DNA from 3 places in the Mesorhizobium sp. 2RAF45 genome. Region 2 is predicted to be linked to each of the others. Evidence: predicted binding sites of a transcription regulator. Region 2 holds the regulator's gene; each other region holds the start of a gene.

Region 1 (2,266 bases), on a different contig from region 2:
TGCGGCGCGATCGACCGCGGTCACCAGGCGACGATTGCCGTGCCGCCCCACTGTCACCAACGGCTTATCCGATGGCGGCGAGACGTCGCCCAATTTCCTTCTGAGCCGGTCGGTCGACCAGCTTGGAAGGAAGAGCGAGACGACCCTTGGCATCACAAGCCTCCACTTCGATATCGAGCGTTTCCCCTCCACGGGATCTGATCAATTCAAGTTGCCATCGTGCCCGGCCAACACCCGGAACGGGGAGCGGCCGCGATGGCAAAACAGAAACCCGCCAGCGGCTGACGGAGGCTGTCGGCTGGCCGAAATCGGCAGCTTCGGTCTGGCGGCGCCAGCGGCGGATTGCGATGCCCATCGCTCCCGACGCTTCTGACGCAAGCTGCAAGCGTCGCGAAGCCGTCATCGACAGACGCGCAACCTCTGCAACCACGGCCCCAAGTCCGACATGCCGCAGGCCTTCCTCGAAGCAGGCGAGCAAGGATTTGTCGTCACCGGCCTCGACATAGATCACCCGATCAGGGTGAAGTCCGACCTGTGCGATTGCCGGCGCAAACAGATCCTGGCGCGTCACACACCACAGCACCTTGCCTTGCGTCCTGGCCGCAATGCCTGCAGCAAAAAGCGATGCAGCAGCGCCATCGATTGCACCATTGCCGCCACCGGCCACCTCATGAAGAGCACCAAGCGCCACCCCGCCCCCAGGCAGATGGCTGTCGATGGAAGCGACACCGAAGGGAAGCACCGCTCGTTCGCGCGTGCTTCCTCCTTCGAGACGCGCAATGCGATCTCGGAGATCGGAAATGGCAGCAGTCGGCGTCGATGCACTCATCTGTCCCCTGAACGCGAAATGCTGATGGCATGTTCCTCATTTGTTCTCTTCCTGACAAAGAGTCAATGGGACGTGAGGTCGGCGGGAAGGATCGGATATCGGTCTTCGAGCTTCCCCGTACGTCGTTCTCGGGAACCCAATTTGTGCACGGACATTGCTTGGTGACAGGAGATGTTCATGCCGAAGTTCCGCTTTGAGACCACAGAGTTCGACCAGACCACAACATTCGAGGAAGAGTTGGCGAGTCCCGATTTGGCTAGCCCGCGAGCAATCGAAAAGGCCCACGCGGCGCTTGTTGCGGGTGCTCCCTCCGGTCTCGACCAATCCGGATCGGTCACAAGGGTCTACGACGAAGCCGGCTATCTGGTCGCCACAGTCAACTTTTCAGACTTGGTGCTCGACAGCTCCCAGCAGCAGCCAATCAGCGATCCGCCGACAGAGGAGCCCGGTGTTATGCGGTCGGGCTGACTGCGCTGGCCTTCCAACTTTGAACCAACCGTCACACCGAGTTCGATTTCCAGAGAGTGTCCAATGCCCATTATCACCGGAATCGCTTTTACCTTGCTGATTTTGTTCGTTGTCCTGTTCATGACGCACGCCGCGCGTGACTTGCAGAGCTCCCCGGCGTTCTATCGTTTGAGGCGCCGGCTGCGTTACTAGGTCGTGGAAACGAAGTTCAGAGATTCGATTTAGACTCAAAGGTCGCGGTTCTGCGGGCCGCTGGACGGGTCGAAGACCCCTTCTCGATGTAAACCCTCGGTCGGCCCTCTAAAGAAAGACGGCGTATAAGCCGCAGTCCTGCGCGCGTCCGCAACAGCGGACAATTGTCGCGCGCGGGACGGAGGAAATTCGCCCCCGCCGCGGGCGGTGAACGGGACAGCCGTAGGAGCGTCAGCATAGCGCCGGCCGCAGGACGGGACGCGGGACCGACTGTCCCCGTCCGCGGCGGTCCGCATCTCCCGGTTGGTTTGGCTTTCAAGCTTCTTGCTGATTCAGTCGACTCCGCCGAACCCGCGGCAGAGGGAACGATTTGAAAGAAAACTCGTTTGCCCTGACCCGAAACAGGATAAACGACATGGTCGCGCCACGTGCTGTCTGGAAGGGCTTTTTGAAGGTTGGATCGGTAACTTGCGGGGTGAAGATTATCGGCGCCACCAGCGAGGCATCAAAGATCCATTTCAAGATTCTGAACCGCAAAGACGGCCTCCCCGTCAAAAGTGTCTATGCTGACGAAAAGACAGGAAAGACCGTCGAGAGCGAGGACCAGGTGAAGGGGTTCGAAGTCGAGAAGGATGAGTTCCTTCAAATCGAGCCCGACGACATCAAGGCGCTGAAGCTCACCTCCGATCACACGCTTGAAGTCGGTGAGTTTGTCGCGATCAATGAGATAGACACCCGCTATCTGGAGAAGCCCTACTACCTCATTCCAGCCGACGG
Region 2 (2,266 bases):
TCGCCGGCTGCGCCACGGCGCTGTTTGCCATCTGGCATTTCCAGCGTGTGTCGCCGCTCAGCCTGTTCGCCAATCTGGCCGTCATGCCGATCGTGTCACTGATTGTCATGCCTTTCGCTGTTCTCAGTTCGCTTGCGATGCCCTTTGGTGCCGACGGTCCCTTCCTTTACGTGATGGGCAAGGGCCTGACCGCAATGATCGCCATATCGGCGTGGATATCGGAGCGCTCCCCGGTCGATGCGGTCGGGCTGATTTCGCAGCAATCCGTGCTGCTGGTGACCATCGCCCTGATCATCGCGACGATGGCGACGACCTGGCTGCGGCTCGCGGCAGTGCCATTCGCGCTTGCCGGCCTGCTGACAGTATCGGATACGCGCGCCCCGGATGTGCTGATTTCCGAAGATGCGCGTTTGGTGGCGCTGCCGATCGGCGGTGGAGAACTCGCGGTCAGCCGGGCTCGCCCGAACGAGTTCACCGTCGACAATTGGAAACGCGCGCTGGTGTCCGAAACCATCGTCGTGCCGGAGATGTTCGACAAGGCGGACTGGCAATTCGACATTGCCGATGCCGCCAATCTGCCGCCGGGAGCGCCGTTTTATTGCACGGATGGCGTCTGTCTTGCCCGGCACCCGTCAGGGGCGATCATCGCGCATGTCGAAGACCGCAAGGACACCTGGAAGGCTTGCGGCTTCGCCGATTTGATCGTCGTCAATGACGCAACCGGCTATGATTCCTGCCACAATCCGCTGGTTGTTGTCGTCACCAAACGGCAACTTGCCCGCAAGGGCAGTGCCGCCGTCTTCTTCGACCGCCAATCGGCGACAGGTCCGCCAATCATCAGCTTCGCGGTGGACGGGCCATATCGGCCCTGGCACGAGCAGCGAAAATTTTCGCGCGAGGCGAGGGGGCTGCCGCCCTATCAAAAACCCGAAAAGCCTGCCGTTCCTGCTCAGTAGCGCCGGATCAACCCGACAAGCTTGCCTTGCACCTTGACCCTGTCTGGCCCGAAAATGCGCGTCTCGTAGGCCGGGTTGGCGGCTTCAAGGGCGATCGAGGCGCCCTTGCGGCGGAACCGTTTCAGGGTTGCTTCCTCCTCGTCGACCAACGCCACGACGATCTCGCCCGGGCTCGCCGTGTCGGCGTTGCGGATGATGACCGTGTCGCCGTCGAAGATGCCGGCGTCGATCATCGAGTCGCCCTTGACCTCAAGTGCATAATGCTCGCCACCCATGATCATGTCCGGCGGTACCGAGATCGAATGTGTCTGATGCTGGATGGCATCGATCGGCACACCAGCGGCGATGCGACCCATCACCGGGATCGACACGGCGGAAACCGCATCGTCATTATTGCCGGCCGCGGGCAAGCGCGATGCCGCCGGCTTGATCTGGCGGCCAAGACCACCCTGGCCGAGGCTGCCCTGGATGACGCTTGGCGAGAATTTCTTTGCCGCGTTGAGTCCGGGTGCGATCGAATCCGGCAGCCGCAGCACTTCCAGCGCCCGCGCCCGGTTGGGCAGCCGGCGAATGAAGCCGCGTTCCTCCAGTGCCGTGATCAGGCGATGAATGCCTGACTTGGAGGCAAGATCGAGCGCTTCCTTCATTTCGTCGAAGGAAGGCGGAATGCCGCTTTCCTTGAGCCGTTCATGAATGAACATCAGCAGTTCATGTTGCTTGCGTGTCAGCATGGCGGCCCCCAAGGCATTGAACGACGGGTGTGAATCAGAATCGAAAAACAAACCCAGAACAAACACTATCTGTTCCAGTTGTGTTCCGCAACTGTTTAAAGTTTAATGAATTTGTTAACGCGTCCGAAATTATTTGGCCCCGGCAGCGGGCCGCGCTAGACCGCTTCCGCTCCCCGCAGGTTCATTGAAATCATTTTGGTTAATGGCCTGTGGCCTACCCCTGGATGCGGTTTGGCATCAGGCGTTTGAGAGGCGTCCACAGAGCGGATTTGTACGGTGTATCGATCCATTTCCGGCGGAACGAAACGAAATCAAAATGCCAACGGTCGCGGGTTCAGGCCGGCCATGGCCGCGTGGATATGGACGCCGCGGCAACGTCATCCGGAAACCGCTTTCAGGCTGCCGGCGCGCGCGGTGTAGGTGTTGGCGCCGTTGTCTTCGCTGTGGACATAGACATGCAGCGTGTAGCCGATATGCGCGGTCATCAGCGCCTTTGCCCGCTCGACATTGCGATCGAGCGCCGCTTCCATGATTGCGGTGTGATGCTCGATGGCGATCGCCTCGCGCAGGGCGTCCATA
Region 3 (2,266 bases), on a different contig from region 2:
CTCATGCGTGCCGCCTTCGCCGGTCGGAATTGTGTTGCAGTAGGAATTGATGAAGCCGTCGCCGCCGAACCAGGTCACCGCCCATTCGAGCGAGCCATGGCCGCCTTGCTTTTCGCTTTTTCCCGCGAAGATTTCCCGCGTCACCTGAAAGTCGTCGCCGAGCGATGCCTTGAGATAGTCCTTCAGGCCGCCGGGGAAATGGAACTCCGCCTTGGCCGGGGTCTGGTCCTTTTCCTTGATCAGCGAGGGATCACAGGTCCAGCGGATTTCGACGCCGCCGAACAGATAGGCCTTCGAGCGCGTCATGCGGTAGAGCCGCGCCGGTTCGAAGGCCGCGCCCTTGCCGAAGATCTGCTCGTCGGGATGGAAGCGGATTTTCGTTCCGCGCCGGTTGTGGACCTCGCCAAGCTGCTCCAGGCCGCTTACCGGAATGCCGCGCGAAAAGCGCTGGCGATAAAGCTGGCGGCCACGCGCGACCTCGACCTCGAGATGGTCCGACAGTGCGTTGACCACGGAAACGCCGACGCCGTGCAGGCCGCCGGAGGTTTCATAGACCTTGGAGTCGAATTTGCCGCCCGAATGCAGCGTCGTCATGATGACTTCGAGCGCCGGCTTCTTGAATTTCGGATGCGGATCGACCGGGATGCCGCGGCCATTGTCGGTAACGGTCAGAAACCCGTCGGCCGAAAGCTCGACATCGATGAAGGTGGCATGGCCGGCAACCGCCTCGTCCATCGAATTGTCGATGACCTCGGCGAACAGATGGTGCATCGCCTTGTCGTCGGTGCCGCCAATATACATGCCTGGCCGGCGGCGCACCGGCTCCAAGCCTTCGAGCACCTCAATGTCGGCGGCGCTATAGCCCTCGCTGCCATCCTTGGTCGCGGCTGGGCGCTTGGCTGCTGCCTGCACAAGCGGGTCGGCCGGGCGCGCCGGTGAGCGAACCGGCTGCGGCTGCTTGTCCATATTGCCGAAGAGATCGTTGTTGTCGTCCATGCCTGCCAAAGGGTCCGGTGCTGCGAATCACTCGCCGATACTGCCACGCTTTTCAGCGCCAAGCGACGGAGGTTCCTGTTACGTTCGGGGATTTGACCCGTCTTATCCTAAAACCATTCGATAACCAAGCGGGCGGAAATAGGTCCAATACCACCGTTCTACATTCCTGATTCTTTAACAAAGCGGCCTAGCGTGAGCCCAACATAACAAGAAACGACGGCATCAGGGGTTTTCGGCGTGAGGGGCAAGGCCATAACGATGATCGGTATCGCCGCCGTTTTCGGCGCGATCTCGATCTTTGCCGCGGATTTCTGGGTCAAGAGCCAGGCCAAAGCCGATGCCGAGGAGAAGACGGCGTCGATCGCCGCTCCCGCCCCGCCCAGGATCGAGTTCAAGACCATCGTGGTGGCGAACGCGCCGCTGCGCTACGGCCAGGAACTTGACCGCGCCAAGCTGATCGAAATCCCCTGGCCACAAGATTCCCTGCCGCAAGGTGCCTTTGCCACCATCGACGGATTGCTCGGCGAGGGCAATCGCATCGTGTTGTCGCCGATCGAGGTCAACGAACCGGTGCTGCTGACCAAGCTGTCGGGGCCGAACGGCCGCGCTACGCTCTCCAACATGCTTACGCCCGGAATGCGAGCGGTGACCATCCGCACTGACGAGATCGCCGGCGTCGGCGGCTTCGTCACGCCGGGCGACCGCGTTGATGTCGTGCTGACGCGCGATGCCGGCGAAATCCAGGAGGTCGCCAAGAACGCGCAAGGTGCTGCCGGTTCAACCGTCACCTCCGAGATCGTCGTTGCCGACGCCAAGGTGCTGAGTGTCGGCCAGGGTGCCGACGAGCGCCAGACGACGCCGCAGATCACGAATTCCGTGACCATTGAAGTGACGACCGAAGGCGCGCAGAAAGTGGCGCTTGCCCGCACCGTCGGCACGCTGTCGCTGTCGCTGCGCTCAGCCTCCGAAGGCGGCGACGGCAAGAACGGCGTCACCACCATCTCGTCTTTTGGCGGATCGGTGGCGGCCAAGGCTCAGGCCGCGGCCGGCTCGCTGTTCGATGCGATAACCAAGGAGCCGGAGAAGCCGAAATTCAAGACGGTCATCGTGACGCGCGGCACGAAGGCCGAGGAATATCAGGTTCCTGCGCCGGACCAGAAGTAAAGGCCGGTGGGGACCGGACGGGACAGGGCAATTGTGATGCGTACCCTATATCGAATGATGGATCGATCGCGCTTTGCGCGCGCTCTGGCGATGGCTGCTGCGCTGG

Evidence for each region. Region 2 encodes LexA, which represses DNA repair genes until DNA is damaged. Its sites were predicted from a motif close to TGTTCNNNNTGTGTTCNG; they were not measured.
Region 1: a site for LexA is predicted at 860-877, ahead of AB4Z43_RS01160 (ImuA family protein). Genes of this name have one in related genera too.
Region 3: a site for LexA is predicted at 1,067-1,084, ahead of parE (DNA topoisomerase IV subunit B). Genes of this name have one in related genera too.

What each region holds. Positions count from the first base shown of each region.
Region 1 is NZ_JBFRGG010000001.1:244,554-246,819, forward strand. It holds gene AB4Z43_RS01155 (Y-family DNA polymerase) at 1-153, opposite strand, end outside; gene AB4Z43_RS01160 (ImuA family protein) at 65-829, opposite strand; gene AB4Z43_RS01165 (hypothetical protein) at 1,007-1,297, shown strand; gene ku (non-homologous end joining protein Ku) at 1,905-2,266, shown strand, end outside.
Region 2 is NZ_JBFRGG010000015.1:33,287-35,552, reverse strand. It holds gene AB4Z43_RS27870 (ComEC/Rec2 family competence protein) at 1-956, shown strand, start outside; gene lexA (transcriptional repressor LexA) at 950-1,687, opposite strand; gene AB4Z43_RS27860 (GntR family transcriptional regulator) at 2,065-2,266, opposite strand, start outside.
Region 3 is NZ_JBFRGG010000001.1:56,377-58,642, reverse strand. It holds gene parE (DNA topoisomerase IV subunit B) at 1-996, opposite strand, end outside; gene cpaB (Flp pilus assembly protein CpaB) at 1,255-2,160, shown strand; gene AB4Z43_RS00250 (type II and III secretion system protein family protein) at 2,218-2,266, shown strand, end outside.